Regions from separate parts of the Paenibacillus sp. FSL W7-1279 genome, predicted to be linked through region 3. Evidence: riboswitches for the same ligand, from Rfam matches in the RefSeq annotation. Region 3 holds a riboswitch; each other region holds the start of a gene.
The links. A riboswitch is a leader RNA that binds a small molecule or an ion and turns the genes downstream of it on or off. The one in region 3 is predicted to bind thiamine pyrophosphate.
Positions count from the first base shown of each region.

Region 1 (4,304 bases), 3.7 Mb from region 3:
CGATCATGCTTGAACAGCGTTTCCCAGAGCGCAACATCGAACAGGAGTCCTTTATCGCGCTGTTCAAATGTATCCAGATGACGTGTCTGCTCTTCCTTTAACTGCTCATTGAAGTGATTGTACTCCAGAATTTCTTCCTGTTTAAACCCGCAAGCCAAGAGGGATTCCTCCCATTCTTCTCTCATCATCAGATTAGGTATTCCGAAGAATTCGAGCAGTTCCTGAAGCTTTGCTTCCGGCATGGGCTTATCTAGCAGTAATTCTCTGTCCAGCAGGACGCCTCCGCGATCCAGAACGCGGTAATATTGGGGCAGCGACTTCGAAGTATCCGTAAATACGGTAACAGACTCGGCCATGATCAGATCAAATTGATTGTCCTCGAAAGGCAATGCGCATACATCGGCTTGATGGAACTGCACGTCGATTTCCATCGCTTCGGCTCGTGCTCGTGCTTTTTTGATCATATTTTCGTTCAGATCAATAGCTGTCACTTGATACCCCATCTCTGAAAGATGGCATGCGGTTCTGCCAGTTCCGCACCCCACCTCCAGAATGCGGCTGCCCGGTTGAATGGGATAATTCTTCAGCATTCTGAGGGTTGCCTCGAATCCTCCCGGGTGGGCACTGCCCATGCCTAATTTAGAGAGCATATGAATGTAGTTCATCTCATCTATCCCTTCTTCCCTTGTCATCAACATGAGGGTAATCGTTTATTTACCATATGATTCAGGTACGTTTAGGGTTTTAGCTGAATTAGATATTTTGAGCCCTTTTTTCGGGAGGATCAGAGTCATAATGGAGGAAACGTCATGAGGATGGAACCGGTAGAGGCAGCGGAACGCGTCATTCAACACGATTATCCCGACTGTTTGCTTGCCGTGCTTGGCGGCAGCGCGAGCAGAGGCGAATATAATGAACAATCCGATTTGGACATTATGGTCCTTGAACGAGAGGGTCATGATTTCAGCAGGAGGACGATAGAGGCGCATGGATGGATCGCGGAAATCTTTATATTGTCTTTATCCTCCTATCGCGAATATTTTGACGAGGGAGTGATCGCGGCGAATCCGTCATTTCAGCGGATGATCGCAGAAGGGACGGTGCTGCGCCTTATGCCCGAGGGGGAAGAGGTGCGGACGGAAGCCCAAAGCGATTTGGATTACGGACCTCTGCCCTTGACGATAACCGATATTAACGACTACCGTTATGTGCTAACCGAGTACATGCTGGACTTGAAGAGTCCCCGAAGCGATGGTGAAAAATGGTTTACGGTGCACAAAATAGCCGCGATTCTCTGTGATTTTGTACTTAGGGTGAACCGGGAGTGGACGGGTGAAGGGAAAACGCTGTTCCGCCTGTTTAACCGCTTTGACACAATTTTAGGAGAGCGATTGGAAACAGCGCTCGCGGCGATGTATCGCCAAGATGATCCTTCTGTTCTAATGGCATTTACCGAGGAAATGCTCCGTCCGTACGGAGGGAAACTTCTCATCGGTTATGAGGAATAAAATATCGATGCCAATAGATAAAGAGAGGTACATTAGCCGTGACGCTAGCAAGGCGCGGTAAATACTATAATAGTGTGATTACATCACGGCATACTTTAAATCCAGGAGGGGATCTTCATGAGCGGAGTATATGGCGGCGGTGAATATGGCAATTCAGTAGGAATTATTTTGGTTCTCTTTATCCTGCTCGTAATCATCTTGAGTGCTTGGGTTTAAACCGTCAAGATTCTTGGCAGTAGTGACAGAAAAGCCCGGCGCATGCCGGGCTTTTGTCTGCCTCAATCGAACTCAATTCGATGCGGCTTTAACCGAGGGGCTGTGAGCGGACACCACTGCAGTCATGACCAGATGGCTGCTGTCGGATTGGATCGCATGCAAAAACGCCTCTTCAAGAGACCCGAACACCCGGGATAAGGAACCGTCCAACCGGCTGGCGTAATGAACGCTTCCGGCGAACGTACCGGCTGCCTTCGCACGATTTACTTCACCGTAGATGACATCCATGTAGTTGTCCGTACCCATGGGGTAAAGAGCGAATTGGCAGGCAGTCTCCATATCGGCATGTTCTCCGATGTCGTTGTTCAAGCGGGTTGAATCCTCAGTCATATATACATCGGCGTCCGTATCTCCGGGGCAGCCAATGGAATAAGTGCCATTAAAAACAGTGTGCACGCCACTCGCCGCAGCATGGGCGAATATCGCTCTTGTAACATCAAAGACATGCTCTGCACGTCCACGAATACAAGTGCTCACATCGTCTGTCTGAATCCACACCTTTCCCGCATCCACAGATTGCAGCGCGCCCAGGATGACCTCCACAAACCGGTCTGTCATGGGAAATACCGAGAACCGGCATCCGACGATCCGGCTGGTTCCGCAAACAAGCTCATTCATTTTCATTTCCTCCCCATTATATAAGTCCACGCAAAAAAACCGCACCCCATGAAGAAGGTGCAGTTATGCCTACGAAAAGAAATAAACATAAATGCTACACTTCCCCACGCTAGTATGACCTAGATCGGGTGATAAGGGTTAACGGCAGCCCGCCGTCTCTCAGCACATGGCACCCCTAGTACAGCCAACATCTTATGTAGTTGGTTACCGCAAGATTTGCCCCGGAGCTTCATGTTATCGTAGAAGTTCGAGGGTTCTTACCTGTGTAATTGTATCGTTTTGCCATCGGTTTTTCAATCTTTGCCCATTATAAAAAAAACCGCCTGTCCCATTTGCAGGAACTTAGGGAGGCGGCTTTTTTCATCTGTTTGATTAGTTATATACTTTCACGCGATCTTCAAGCGGTGCAAATTCTTTTTCGCCTGGTTCAGCAACCGGCTTACCGAAAGGCATTTGAGCAATCAGCTTCCAGCTTTCCGGGACGTTCCATTCGGCTTTTACTTTTTCGTCGATCAGCGGGTTGTAGTGCTGCAGGGATGCGCCCAGACCTTCTGCTTCAAGGGATGTCCATACTACAAATTGCAGCATGCCGTTGGATTGGTTGGACCAAACCGGGAAATTGTCGGCATAAGCGGCAAAGCTTTGTTGCAGCCCGGCAATGACGTTATTGTCCTCGAAGAACAGTACCGTACCGTAACCAGCGCGGAATGAAGCCATTTTGTCGGCAGTGGATTTGAATGCTTCTTCATCGCCAACAACTTCCTTCAGGATGCCTTCCGTGATGTTCCACAGTTTATCGTGCTGTTCGCCAAGCAATACAACGACGCGTGCACTTTGGGAGTTGAAAGAAGACGGAGTATATTTAACCGCTTCGTTTACGATCTCCTGAATACGCTCGTCCGAGATAACGGATTCTTTGCTAATCCCGTAATAAGAACGGCGATTTTTGAGTGCAGCTGAAAAATCTTTAGACATTGAAAAAAACCTCCTGGTGTAATCGAATTTGCATACGCCTGATTAGAAGATGTCCCTTACTACAAGCAAATATGCATTTTTCGTTATTAGCCATAAAACCAATTATTATTCCACATTAACTTACGTTTAGTTAGAAATAATAATTCTGTTAGGATATTAATATAACTTAGAGGAATTGTCAACGAATTTATATAATTTTTCTTATCCATTTAATAAGAATTGAAACAGTCGTTTTTAGAGAAGTCTCATTATTGCAGAAGCTGCATTAAAGGGAGACTTAACCAAAGTGTGATTCTGTCCTGAGGATAAAAGCTATGTCTCCACCTAACTTCATATTATGAACAATTCATGAACAAAATATACTTGTATGAACAATTTAATTGATTTTGATTCTCAATTATACTTGTCGAGCCAGAATGAGGATGATATAATGCATATCAGAACGCGATTGATAATCAATCTCAATGAGAATGGTGACGGAAATTGCATGATCCCGGGTATTTAGAGACATACGCATAGAAGGAAGAGCCATGAAGATTAGATACTTATTTGCAGCCGTTGTGGTACTCTCGATAATCTCATTATTTATTGGAGTTAAGGATATCTCGCCACTGCAATTGTTCTCGATGACAGAACAACAACAGCATATTATGCTTGTCAGCCGGATTCCTAGGCTTGTCAGTCTCATATTGGCGGGTGTCAGCATGAGCATCTGCGGATTGATCATGCAGCAGCTCAGCCGCAATAAGTTCGTATCGCCCACCACGGCAGGTACGATGGACTCTGCCAGACTGGGGATATTGGTAGCCATGCTTGTCTTCACGACAAGCGGACCGCTTATCAAAATGCTTGTGGCATTTGTATTCGCTCTGGCAGGAACCTTTATCTTCATGAAGATACTGGATCGGATTAAGTTCAAGGATGCGA
Region 1 covers NZ_CP150215.1:5,074,389-5,078,692, reverse strand. The annotation lists gene MKY82_RS22815 (class I SAM-dependent methyltransferase) at 1-665, opposite strand, end outside; gene MKY82_RS22810 (nucleotidyltransferase domain-containing protein) at 810-1,508, shown strand; gene MKY82_RS22805 (YjcZ family sporulation protein) at 1,626-1,724, shown strand; gene MKY82_RS22800 (YkoF family thiamine/hydroxymethylpyrimidine-binding protein) at 1,797-2,402, opposite strand; TPP riboswitch at 2,487-2,589, opposite strand; gene MKY82_RS22795 (nitroreductase family protein) at 2,775-3,377, opposite strand; gene MKY82_RS22790 (ABC transporter permease) at 3,908-4,304, shown strand, end outside.
Region 1: it holds a riboswitch for thiamine pyrophosphate, as region 3 does, so the genes downstream of both, MKY82_RS22800 (YkoF family thiamine/hydroxymethylpyrimidine-binding protein) here and tenA (thiaminase II) in region 3, are expected to answer to the same signal.

Region 2 (4,304 bases), 650 kb from region 3:
CATTGTCCTCCACCGTACGCCAAGGGAATAGGGCCGGCTGTTGAGGCATATAGGCGATGCGGCCTTTTTCCCCGGTCACGTCCTGACCGTCCATGAGGACAGAGCCTGCATCCGGAGCTGTTAACCCCCCAATGATATGGAAGAGGGTGCTCTTTCCGCTGCCTGAGGGACCGATTAAGGAGACGAATTCCCCGGGTTGTACTTGAAGCGAAAGGCCATCCAGCACATGCACTTCGCTGCGCCGGTCGCGGAAGGTTTTTCGAAGGGTGCGAACCTCGAGGGCAGGTGCGGTTGAGACCGACGCAGCCGACGGGTCAGCCCCGTCCTGGACCGTCAGGGGTACTTGATGTGTCATATCGACAAATGGCCTCCTATCATATAAGATTCGTTACGTCTATTCACGGAGACTCAACCTTTTCGATTCCAGCGGATGAGCCGCTTCTCCAGCAGAGTGATCAGCAGCACCATCAGCAGGCTGAGCAGGACGATGACCAGGATGGCAACAAACACCCGATCCGTGCGGTAGCCGGATTTTTGCAGCATCATGTAGTAACCGATTCCCCGGTCCGAGCCGATCCATTCCCCGATAACCGCACCCATGACCGAATAGGTGGCCGCAATTCGAATCCCGGAGAAGATGGAGGGAAGGGCATGCGGCAGCTCCAGCTTGCTGAAAATTTGCCAAGAGGTAGCCCCCGCCATCTGCATGTAGTTCATCATGGTTCGGTCAGTACGGGCCAGTCCGTCCAGTGCCGCAACAGCGACGGGGAAGAAGCAGACCAGCGTAATCACGATAACCTTGGGCAGCATGCCGAAGCCGAACCAAATCATGAGAAGCGGGGCTAGGGCGATTGTCGGCACATTCTGGCTAAGAATAAGAAGTGGATAAAGAGCGGTTTTGAGAAAAGGAACCATGTGCAGTGCCAGCGAGATGACTAGGCCGATCGCCGTACCGATCATAAATCCGACCAAGGTTAATTGCAGGGTGGCCGCTGTATGCTGGAAGAGACCGGAAGCTCCGGTAACGGCCTCATGCCCGATGGCCGTCGGCGCAGGCAGAATAAAAGGTTCAATGTCGAATATAGATACTGCGGCCTGCCATACCACCAAAAAGAAGAGGACCGCCACAACGGGCGGCCAAACCGAACTCCACCAGCTTCTCATGGACGGTATTTCTCAGTCAGCTTATCCATGCTGATGCCGCTGGGATGATGAGCGATTTTAACTTGGGATATGATGCTGGGACTTCCCGCATTCACCAGCGCTTCATGCATGCGCTCCACGATCTTGAGCAGCTCGGCGAGCTCACCTTCCATGGTCGTTTCGAGTGCATGAACCTCGTATTTCACGCCTGATTCCTGAATGACCTTAATCGCTTCATCTACATAAGGGATGCTGTCGGCCCCGTTTGGCGTTCTCGGTATCACTTGAATGCTCAAAAGTGTATTCGCCATGTAAACTCATCCTTTCGTGCAAGCTATAATGTATTGGAAGAAAGGCAGCCTTTTGCAAAGGCCGACTTTCTTCTTTTTAAATAAAAATAGCCTTATGGCTGCTCCGGTAAAAAATCATTGGTGAATGCGCGGTCCGCGTCAAGTTCCTTCTCCAGCAGCTTACGCTCAAACATCCAGTCTGCATATCCCGACCATACTTCGGCTTTCTGTTCGCCCCAGCGGGATGCATCATCCTGATAACGGGGGCTCAGCCATTTCTGGCTGGCGAGAACCAGTTCGGCATCGAGGTCAGGAACCGCCTTCGTAAGCAGAGCTGCCGCATCTTCAGGATGTTGAATCGCATAGTCGTATCCTTTTGAAGTCGCCCGCATGAACGCTTTGATAAGCTCGGGGTCTTCCTGGATCAGCTTCTCGTTCGTCACGATCACTGGTGTGTAATAATCAAGCTGCTCGGAGTAGTCCTTCACATAAATCATGTCAAGCGGTTCATTGCGAAGCTCGGCTTCAATCCCCGTCCAAGCATAGAAGATCCAGGCAAAATCAATGTCGCGTTTGACGGCCGTAAAATAATCGGCATCGCCCATATTGACCATATTCACCTTGCTGACATCGGCGCCATCGATCTCCATGATGGATTTCATGACGGCCTCCTCCACAGGCGAGCCCCAGCCGCCATAGGATTTTCCTTCAAAATCGCCTGCCTTCACGATGCCTTTGTCCTTGGGGGCGGCAAAGCCGGACGTATTATGCTGAATGATCGCTGCAATGGAAACGAGCGGCAAGCCTTGGGTTCTGGCCAGCGTTACGCCTTCCTGATAACTGATGCCAAACGGCACGTTTCCGGATGCGACCAGCGTATCCGTTCCGCCTGCTCCCGGCTGGACGATCTGGACATTAAGCCCTTCTTCCTCATAATACCCAAGCTCCTTCGCTGCATACAGGCCGGTGTGATTCGTATTGGCGGACCAATCGAGCATCAGATGCACGTCACGGAGTTTCCCGGAAGTCTGACTGCCTTCACCTTCGGCACCTGTCTTTTTGTTCTGTCCGCTTGTGCCGCATCCGGACGCGACCATCAGCAGGACGCAAGCGAGAAGCAGCGGAATCCATCTTCCCTTCTTCATCGTTTCTTCTCTCCTTTGAGTTCTCTTTCTATTACCTCGCAACTCCACAAAAAAAACGCCCTGATGATATCAGGACGCATGACGGCGTAAGTGTATACCACGGCAAATAAATAGCTGCCGCAAACATGGGCTTCCTACGCTGGCATTACCCAGATCAGGTGTAAGGGTCAGTATCATATCGGATACACTCTCAGCCGGCTATATCCCAGCTCCCCCGGTATTTATGAAGTTTTGATCATTACATCCGCTATTATAGTCCTAACACACCAGACCTGTCTAGTTCGAAGGAGCGCGAACGAGGCAGGTCTTTGCTCAGAACACTTGCCATGGGAAGGATTAATTAATCCTATGAACCTTTCACGGAATAAAGGATTTGAATAAGGCTTCTATATTGAGGTTAGCGCTGGAAGAACTCAATCCATTCCCCTTCGGGACCATGAACGAAGAAATAACGGAAACCATTCGGGAGCGTCACGATCTCCTCGTCCAAGTGAGGAACGTCAAGTCCTTGAACCCGGGCATATTCCTCTTCAATGTTATCCGTGCTGACTGCAAAATGATGAACGGTGCCCTCCGCTGGCAGCGTGTCGCTGTATCCCTGAATAAGCTCGACTTCCGTCTCGTTGCTGCCGTTAAATCCGAGGAACGCCAGCTGGATGACGCCATTCGTATGGGTCAGGCGATCCTTTAGTTCTAGTCCGACTACGGATGTATAGAAGGCGATTGTAGCTTCTAGGTCCCGGACAACAATACCAACATGATCTAATCGTTTCTGTGACATGGTTCAACACCCTTTCCGATCCATATGAGATATGACTGAAATATTATCACATAATCCCTATACGTCAAGTGGGAGTTGTGTTCATGCAGGGCTGATACAGATGATTTTTCTTTCATTTCCTCATCTTTACTTTTGGGTGGGTAAAAAGTATCATGAGAAATAGAAAGATTAATTCAAAAGACCTAACATATGAAAGTGATCCAGCTTACCCTTTGGCCGAGGAGGAATGCTTATGAGTCCAACTCCAGCAGATCATCTGTGGATTCGACTCGCCATGATATATGCATTCATTCAGATCATGATTGCTCTGTGGATGCCTGAGGCTTTATCGCTTCAGCGTGTTCTAGTCATTATTCCTCCTGCAGCCGCCTCCGTTTATTTAATGCGGATTAGTCGGCGTTATGAGGTTCATCTTCGCAGGTTTTGGCTTATTGTGAGTCTCGGATTAATGGGGGATGCAGCGGCACGAATCATTCACGCTTGTTATGTTTGGTTTGAAAAAGAGAGCGCTTTCTCGCCGATCCTAACCCACTTATTCTGGGGACTTGAACTCATTCTGTTCGCAAGTTCTCTCATTTATTTATTCCGGCATGTTCAAGGTTCGTTTCGGGGGCTCCGGTTTATGCTGGATATCGTGATTGTTGGCATAGCCGTCATGACAGTAGGGTGGGAATATTTCATCAAGCCTGAGCTTCAGGGTCTGGCCCATGAGGCAGTATGGGGAAACCTTTGGGTGGACATGCTGTATCCCCTGTGCGCAATGGTACTTATTTTTTTTACGCTGGTGTTGTATTTTAATACCGGACTGTTAGGGAAAAGGGCGGCCATTCTGTTATGTCTAGGCGGAAGCGCATATATTGCCGGAGATGTCCTGTACATCTATCTCGTTGATCTGATGGGTATCGAGGTTCGTTCCTATCTGTATCCACTCTATACGATATCGGT
Region 2 covers NZ_CP150215.1:746,781-751,084, forward strand. The annotation lists gene MKY82_RS03160 (ABC transporter ATP-binding protein) at 1-355, opposite strand, end outside; gene MKY82_RS03165 (ABC transporter permease) at 409-1,164, opposite strand; gene MKY82_RS03170 (MTH1187 family thiamine-binding protein) at 1,161-1,454, opposite strand; gene MKY82_RS03175 (ABC transporter substrate-binding protein) at 1,547-2,578, opposite strand; TPP riboswitch at 2,693-2,804, opposite strand; gene MKY82_RS03180 (VOC family protein) at 2,976-3,359, opposite strand; gene MKY82_RS03185 (GGDEF domain-containing protein) at 3,592-4,304, shown strand, end outside.
Region 2: it holds a riboswitch for thiamine pyrophosphate, as region 3 does, so the genes downstream of both, MKY82_RS03175 (ABC transporter substrate-binding protein) here and tenA (thiaminase II) in region 3, are expected to answer to the same signal.

Region 3 (4,304 bases):
CTAGTAGTCACATCAAGGCCAGTAACACCAATCCCAGCAGTAGCTCCAAGATCAGTAGTCGAACCAATACCAGCAGTAGTACCAGGATCAGTAGTAGCACTAAGATCAGCAGTAGCACTAAGACCAGCAGTAGCCTAGAAGTAGCCTCAATACCTGCAGTTAGTAACAAGGCCACCTGTTAACGGACACCAGATCCCTTATTTGCCTGATTTGGTCCCAATTCTTAAATCTAACGGACACAGAATCTCTTATTACCGCAATAAGATGCCTATTTGCCATCATATTCTATGAATAGCGTATCTGGTGTCCGTTAGCTCTCGAAAATTACGCTTTTTCAGTTAAATAACGTATCCCCAGTCCGCTTGCCCTCCGAGCAGTCGCACTAGACTAGTAGCTGCATCAAGATCAGTAATAGCACCAAGCCCAGCAGTAGCACCAATACAGCAGTAGCATCAATACCAGCAGTAGCACCAATACCAGAAGTAGCACCAAGATCAGGAGTAGCCTAGAAGTAGCCTTAACGGACACCAGTTCCCTTATTTGCCTGATTCGGTCCCAATTCTTAAATCTAACGGACACAGGATCTCTTATTACCGCAAAAAGGTGCCTATTTACCATCATATTCTAGAAATAGCGTATCTGGTGTCCGTTAGCTCTCAAAAATTACGCCTTTTCAGCTAAATAACGTATCCTCAGTCCGCTTGCCCTCGAGCAGTAGCATCAATACCAGCAGTAGCACCAATACCAGCAGTAGCACCAATACCAGCAGTAGCATCAATACCAGCAGTAGCATCAATACCAGCAGTAGCATCAATACCAGCAGTAGCATCAATCCCAGCAGTAGCATCAATACCAACAGTAGCATCAATACCAGCAGTAGCACCAATCCCAGCAGTAGCACCAATCCCAGTAGCATCAATCCCAGCAGCAGCTACATACTCTGTGTTCACCCAGTTTCTACCTCTAAACCATAGCTACTCTGAGTTACCCGGTCCCTACATCGATCATAATCGACAGCCATCCAAGCATACCCCTGGGGAACCGAACCACCCATGTTCTCCCTGAAATAACGCTTTTGCTTCCCTTCACCTTGTTACGAAATCTTCACCACGATTTCCGCTCCGGCAACATAGGTCATTGCTTTCATGTAATCCGGGTCTTGGGCGCGTCGTTCCATCTCTTCGGGCGTGAGGTCCTCCATTCGCGTCTGAATCCACCATAAGTTGCCGAACGGGTCCCGTACCCGTCCCACCCGGTCGCCGAAGAACAAACTCGTTGGCTCCGTCACCGAGACGGCTCCTGCGGCGAGCGCTTGCTGGTAAGCAGCATCGCAATCCTCAACATATAAGCGGAGGTACGCCGGGCTATCCGGCCATTCCGGCTTCGCGTCAAACATCATGACGACGGCATCCCCGATTCGCACCTCGGCATGGCCGATGACACCATCGTCAACATAGACGCGGGCTAACTCTTCGGCTTGAAAAGCCTGCTCCAGGAATTCAATCAGCGCTGCGGAGTTTCTTGAGATGATCCACGGTGTCACGGAGGTGTAGCCATCCGGAATGGGGTTAACCGCTTTTGATGGGTTCGTCATAAATAAGCTCGCTCCTTTAAACTTCATTTTTTTGAATAACGTTTATGTACTCATTATGTAGGGGAATACATGACAACCCAGCGTCAGTGTTTCTGAAACAAGTGTTGGGTAGCCGGCGTTTTTTATTCGCGAAAGACATCTGCCACCGTACAACATCATGATCCACCGATCACGGAAGATTTCGCACGTGGGGTTCTGTCCGCGAACCGTTAACGTTTGACAGCATCTACAAACCTATGTACAGTATTAGACAAAAGAATAGGAAGTCCACTAGGGGAGCCGTTAGCGGCTGAGACAAGAGCGTATCTTGGACCCTTTGAACCTGATCTAGTTCGTACTAGCGTAGGAAAGTGGAGCCTTCGTATATAAGGTCTTGGTGCGTTTTTGGCGCACTCGGGCTTGTTGACGAAGCCGCTCCAGTTTTCGGGGCGGCTTTTTAGCGTTGCCTGGAAAGTCGTGTCTTATGGACTTCCTGCTCTTCAATATGTTGGAGGAGGGGACAAAAATGAGTTTTACGCAAGAGCTCCGTCAGCAGGCGGGAGGCATTTTTCAAGCAATCTTCGATCATCCCTTTGTAAAAGGCATTGCCGAGGGGAAACTGGCGCGGGAACAACTGATCCACTATGTGAAGCAGGATTTTGAGTATTTGAACGCCTACATGCGAATTTACGGCATCGCCATATCCAAATCGACCAGCCGCGAAGAGATCGCAACCTTTAACGAACAAATCTCATTCATCCTGCATAGCGAGGTGCATCCGCATCAGAATTTTTGCGCAGCCGCCGGGGTGACTTACGAAGAGCTTCAAGGCTATCCGCTGGCTCCGTCCGCGCATCACTATATCCGTCATATGCTGACGGTGGCGCATGAGGGCAGTCTGGGCGAGATTATGGCCGTACTGCTGCCTTGCCCGTGGACCTACCTGGAGATTGGCCGCAAGCTGCTGGATGAAGTGAAGCCGGATGAATCCCATCCGTTCTACGACTGGATTTATTTCTACGGCAACCGGGGGGAAGACGCGACAGCCAAGTTCTGCAGCCGTGTCGATGAATGGGCGGAGCGTGCGACGGCAGCCGAGCGAGAACGGATGAAGGAGCATTTTATGCTGAGCTGCCAGCTGGAGTATATGTTTTGGGATATGGCTTATAAGCAGGAGGAATGGCCGGTGCCGCTGCAGGCTGCGGTGCTGTAAGGAGACCTAACTAGCTCATAAATTCCAATATAGCGAAGAGAGGCTGATTCATATGCATACATGGGAAAATGAAGTTTCGGCGCTTTTAACAAAGGTACGGCAGACGAGCCCCCTCGTTCACAACATGACGAACGTGGTGGTTACGAATTTTACGGCTAACGGCTTGTACGCGCTGGGCGCGTCGCCGGTCATGGCTTACGCGCCGGAGGAAGTGGCAGATATGGCCGCCATCGCAGGCGCGCTCGTATTGAACATCGGCACGCTGAACCGCGAGCTTGTGGATGCGATGATCATAGCTGGACAATCGGCGAACGCACAAGGCGTGCCGGTCCTGCTGGACCCGGTCGGTGCGGGAGCAACCCGTTTTCGGACGGAGTCGGCGCTGCGGATTCTAAGCGAGGTGAAGGTGTCGCTCGTGCGCGGGAATGCGGCTGAAGTCGCTCACCTTGTCGGGGAGGCCCGCGAGATCAAAGGCGTAGACGCTGGCAACAGCACGGGCAGTGATCATGCCGAGCTGGCCGTGCGGGCTGCGCGCGAAGTAGGCACGATCGTGGCCATTACCGGTGAAGAGGACGTGATTACCGATGGAAACGAGGTACGTATCATTACCGGCGGGGATGCTCTCCTCACGAAGGTAACCGGTGCAGGGTGCCTGCTGACCTCGGTGCTGGGTGCCTTTGCCGCAGTGGAAGCAAACCTGCTGCTTGCCGGTACGGCGGGCCTGGCCTTCTACGGGGCCGCGGCGGCGAGAGCTGCAGAGCGAACCGCGGACCAGGGACCTGGAAGCTTCCAGATTGCTTTCCTGGATGAGCTGGCAAAGCTTCATCCGGGCTCGCTGGAGGGCTATGCCGCTGTCCGGGAAGCGGAAGCGTCCGCTGCAGGTGGCGCACGATGAGCAGCAAGTCTCACGTTCCTCGGGCACTGACGATTGCGGGGTCTGACAGCGGCGGCGGTGCCGGCATTCAGGCTGATCTGAAAACCTTCCAGGAGCTCGGCGTATACGGCATGTCAGCGATTACGGCGATCACGGTGCAGAACACATTGGGGGTTCACGGCGTATATCCGCTGCCTCCCGAAGCAGCCGCGGAGCAGATTGAAGCGGTTGGCTCGGACCTCGGAGTCGATGCATTGAAGACAGGCATGCTGTTCAATGCCGAGATCATTCGCCTGGCTGCTGACCGGATCCGGGCATTCGGCTGGGAGAAGGTCGTTGTGGATCCCGTGATGATCGCCAAGGGCGGAGCAGAGCTGCTGCAAAGCGAAGCAGTGCAGGCTTTAAGAGAGGATTTGCTGCCGCTGGCGTTAATTGTCACCCCCAATATACCGGAGGCCGAAGTATTGGCGGGGATGCGTATCCGCACGAAGGAAGATCGGAAGGAAGCGGCGAGACGTATCCAGGATCTGGGGCCCAAGATCGTTGTGATCAAAGGCGGCCATGACGAGGGAATGACCGGCGGCGGTGAAGTTGCGGATCACGAAAGAGACAGGGGATCAGCTATGGCGGCGGGTACGCAGCAG
Region 3 covers NZ_CP150215.1:1,393,158-1,397,461, forward strand. The annotation lists gene MKY82_RS05960 (hypothetical protein) at 693-950, opposite strand; gene MKY82_RS05965 (VOC family protein) at 1,094-1,594, opposite strand; TPP riboswitch at 1,857-1,960, shown strand; gene tenA (thiaminase II) at 2,100-2,786, shown strand; gene thiM (hydroxyethylthiazole kinase) at 2,839-3,681, shown strand; gene thiD (bifunctional hydroxymethylpyrimidine kinase/phosphomethylpyrimidine kinase) at 3,678-4,304, shown strand, end outside.

Region 4 (4,304 bases), 2.6 Mb from region 3:
GAATGTATTCCGCGCATCCTGTCCGAAGGTCGGCTCATCCAGAAGCAGGACGGACGGCTGTCTTGCCATGGCCGTAGCCACGCTCAAGCGGCGCTTTTGGCCTGTCGACAGCTGGTACGGATGCCTGGCCTCCAAGCCATTCAGTCCAAAACGTTCAAGACAGCGCTCGGCCTGCGCCTTCGCTTCCTCCGGCGGCACATGATCCACCAGCAGCGAGTAAACCACCTCATCGCCGATGCGCTCCGTCAGGAATTGAAGCTCCGGATTCTGAAACACGAATCCGATTTGGCGCAGCTGCTGCTCTCTCTTCTTCCGAACCTTCCTGCGTTTGCCCTGAATGACCTCTTCCCCGCAGAGCATATAGGTCCCTTCGGCGCGAAGCAGCCCCATCAAACTGAGCAGCAGCGAGCTTTTGCCTGCTCCGTTCGGCCCTACCACCGCAATGAATTGTCCCGGAAACACCTCGGCCGAAGGGAGCGTGATGACCGGTTTATCCCATCTCATTCCCCTGAAATTCGCCAGTTGAATGACAGGCTCCCCACGTTGAGCATACGGCGGAGCAGCCTCATGCAGGAGATTACCCCGCTCATCGCCAAGCGCATCGACCGGAGCAAACAACTCTCTGCCCGCCCGGGTCTGCGCATAATCATCCCATACGCCGGGATACCAGATTCCATAGGCTTGGAGTTCCCGCTCGAATTCTGCGAATATCGCTGCCGGAGGACCTTCGCCCAGAATCACGCCATCCGGGCTGAACAGCACGACACGATCCACGTATCTGGCCATTTCTTCGATCCGGTGCTCCACGATGATCAGTGTCCGCCCTTCCGATACGGCCTTCACCGCCGACCAGATTTGCTCCCTTCCTTCCGGGTCGAGCAAGGCAGATGGCTCGTCAAGGAACAGCACCTCCGGCTCCAGCAGCAGAGCCGAAGCCAGCGCTAACCTTTGCTTCATGCCTTGGGACAAATGCCCGATCGGCATATGAAGCTCCTCAAGATCAAGCCCCACCTCGCGGAGCGCCGCTTGCATCCGCTCCTTCATCTCATGGCGGGGGACACTTAGATTTTCCAGTACGAAAGCCAGCTCTTCATCCACGTACGGCATGCAGAACTGGGTATCCGGATCTTGGAATACATACCCCCAAGAGCGCGGAACCAGCTGCGACTCGCATTTCATCGGCACCTCCGTTGCGCGGGGAATCATCCCGCTAAGCACCTGCAGCAGCGTGGATTTGCCGCAGCCGCTCGGACCGAGCAGCAGCACCTTCTCCCCGCGGACAGCCGAGAAGGAGAGGTCTTTGAACATCAGTCGCTCCTCGCCCGGATACTTCAGACGCAATCCCTCCACATACACGGCCGGTTCCGAAACCATCTCAGCGGACTGAGCCGGAACCAGGCTAACCGTGGCATTAGACATGGCGCGGATCATCCAGTGCTTCGTAATCCTTCTTCGACGCAGGACGCAGCAGGGATGTGACGCCCGTGCGGTCCAAGGCTTTGGCCAGCAAGAGCATGAGCAGACCTGCAATGACGGCACCGCTGAGTACTCGCATACCGTATTTGGCCAGGAACATCCACGTCTGCAGGTCATCGGTATAGCTGTAATAGAAGTCCATGATCATCGATCCGATGGCTGCGCCTGCTCCGGCAATCGCCAGCGTCCACGCCGAGGTGCTCCGATAACGGAACGCCGCGAATACCAATTCTGCCCCAAGTCCTTGAATGAGGCCATACAGCAGCAGAGTCAATCCCCAGCCGCTGCCAAACAGCACTTCTACGTGGGCAGCCGCCACTTCCGCAATGATGGCCACTCCCGGCTTACGGATTAGCAAGTAAGCAAGCGTGGCTGCAGCGAACCACATTCCGTATAACAACTCATCCGCTTCAAAGAACAGCGGTTTTAACAGATTGTAAACCGAACCCCAGAAGTGATAAATGACGCCAAGCACCAGCGATACCAGCACCGTCACCAAAATATCGCTTAACCGCAGCCCTTTTCGGGGCTGAACCCCCAACTTCTCTTGCACAGATGTTCCCATAACCACACATTCCCCTCTCCACCTCTATTTTTGTGTAAACACAACAAAAAACCGTCTGGAAAACGCGCAGACGGAAAAATAGGCCCTATGTAGGCAGGGTCGGATATTCTCTACGCTGGCATTACCCAGTTCAGATTAACGGTCAACAGCGGATAACAGCTGCAATCTCAGCCTGATTCACTCAAGCCCCCGTATTCCCTATTCGGTTTCATGTTAATCTTAAAATACACATTCGTTCTCCAATTAGCAAGAACCTTTTTTCAAAAATGGCTATTTATTGATTTCCAGCTCATTCTATGTCAATATCAGAGTGATTGGCTTTTCCACCAACGTTTATTGCTGACACCTATGCACAAAGGAGAATGACATGGCTAAACAATTGCTGCGTCTGATGACTGAGCTGTCCTCCCGCAAGTGGCTGTCCCGAATCATGGGGCATTGTTCCCACAGCCGGCTGAGCCGTCATCTAATACCTGCATTCATACGAATTTATCAAATTCCGGCGCATGAAGCGGAGAAAGAAATCCACGAATACCGCTCACTGAACGAATTCTTTTCCCGCCGGTTAAAAATAGGCCTGCGCGCCATAGACGACACCGCCGATGCCATGGTAAGCCCCGTCGATGCCACGATTTCGGCAATGTGCGCCGTTAATGCCGGCACCATTCTGAGCGTCAAGGGACAGGATTATACCCTGAGCGAGCTGCTCGCCAAATCACCGAGAATGGAAAATTACATCAACGGCTACGCATTTGTATTGTATTTAAGCCCAACCGATTATCATCGCATTCATTCCCCGGTAACCGGTGTTCAGGCGGAAAGCGAGCATCTAAAGGGACGCGTTTACCCCGTGAACGATTTTGCGATGACCCATATCCGGCACGTGCTCAGCCGTAATGAGCGCCTCATTACCTATATTGCGCATGAGTTCGGCGAAGTTGCCGTCGTGAAGGTCGGAGCCATGAACGTGAGCAGCATCCGTTATGCTGACGAGAACGTGAAGAAATACGAGATCGGCGATGAACTCGCGTACTTTGAATTCGGCTCTACCGTCGTGCTTCTGACAGAGAACGGCACGTTTACTCCGCGCGGTGACCTGGAACCCGGCTCCAAGGTGAAGATGGGAGAGCTGCTTGGTTTGCTACACCCGTCCCCAACCAGAAGAGGGTAACGCCATTCACCTTAACAAGCTTCACCAAGCATCGCATGACAAGTTAAGGCCATGAATCATTCGCTGCATGAATGATTAACGCCTGTCCAGCATCCGATAAACGATCCGCTGAAACAGCCGATCCGGCAGCACGCCCTTGATCCATGCGGTCAGCCGCGTACCTCGGGGCAGCGTATAGCGGAACCTCGGTTTGGACATGGACGCAATGTTTGCCACAAGCCTGGCTACCTCCTGCGGATCCCCGCTTCCCCTGGCTGTCCGCTCGGAATAGTCCAGCACGCCCTTCAGCAGACCGCTGTAGGGTGATCCTTCCTTTACCGTAAGCTCCCCAAAACTTTTATTCCAGATCGGCGTGCCATAGGCACCGGGCTGGATCAGTACGACATCGATGCCAAAGGGCATCAACTCCATGGACAGGCTCTCACCAAACCCCTCCAGCGCAAATTTGGATGCCGCATAGGGACCATAACCCGGAAAGCCGACCACGCCGCTAATGCTGCTCATGAGAATGATTTTGGATCGTCCGGTCTTGCGCAGCAGCGGGAGCATATGCTGCGTTACCGATACGGTCCCGAAAAAATTCGTCTCCAACTGCTTGCGCCAGCCGCTGAGCGGTACTTCCTCCACCATGCCGCCTACCGCTTCGCCGGCGTTGTTCACCAGCACGTCCAAGCGGCCGAACTTCTGCTCTAACTCCCAAGCAGCAGCCTTGACTTGTTCCTCTAAGCATATATCCAGCTGGAATACGTGAATGCGTTTGACAACGTCTGCTTGTTCGGCTCGGGTCATCAGCTCTGCAGCCGCCTCCGGCCTGCGCAGACCCGCTGCCACGTCATAGCCCGCTTTTGCCAGCTCCAAGCTGATGAGCAGTCCGAACCCGCTCGACGCGCCCGTGATCAGCGCAACCTTTCCTGCTCCCGCCGTTACCACCAGATCACCGCTTGCTCCGCCAATGCCGCTCTCTCCGTCACACCCGTCACCCTTCCGTTATCCGAACTGCCTGTCCGGTCCATTACAACCCTGCGTTTAGCGCTTTATACATATCCCTAATATAACAAATTTTCGCAATGCCAACAGAGTCCCTATCCGTAT
Region 4 covers NZ_CP150215.1:6,284,509-6,288,812, forward strand. The annotation lists gene MKY82_RS28455 (ABC transporter ATP-binding protein) at 1-1,419, opposite strand, end outside; gene MKY82_RS28460 (ECF transporter S component) at 1,412-2,041, opposite strand; TPP riboswitch at 2,132-2,244, opposite strand; gene asd (archaetidylserine decarboxylase) at 2,409-3,212, shown strand; gene MKY82_RS28470 (SDR family oxidoreductase) at 3,288-4,142, opposite strand.
Region 4: it holds a riboswitch for thiamine pyrophosphate, as region 3 does, so the genes downstream of both, MKY82_RS28460 (ECF transporter S component) here and tenA (thiaminase II) in region 3, are expected to answer to the same signal.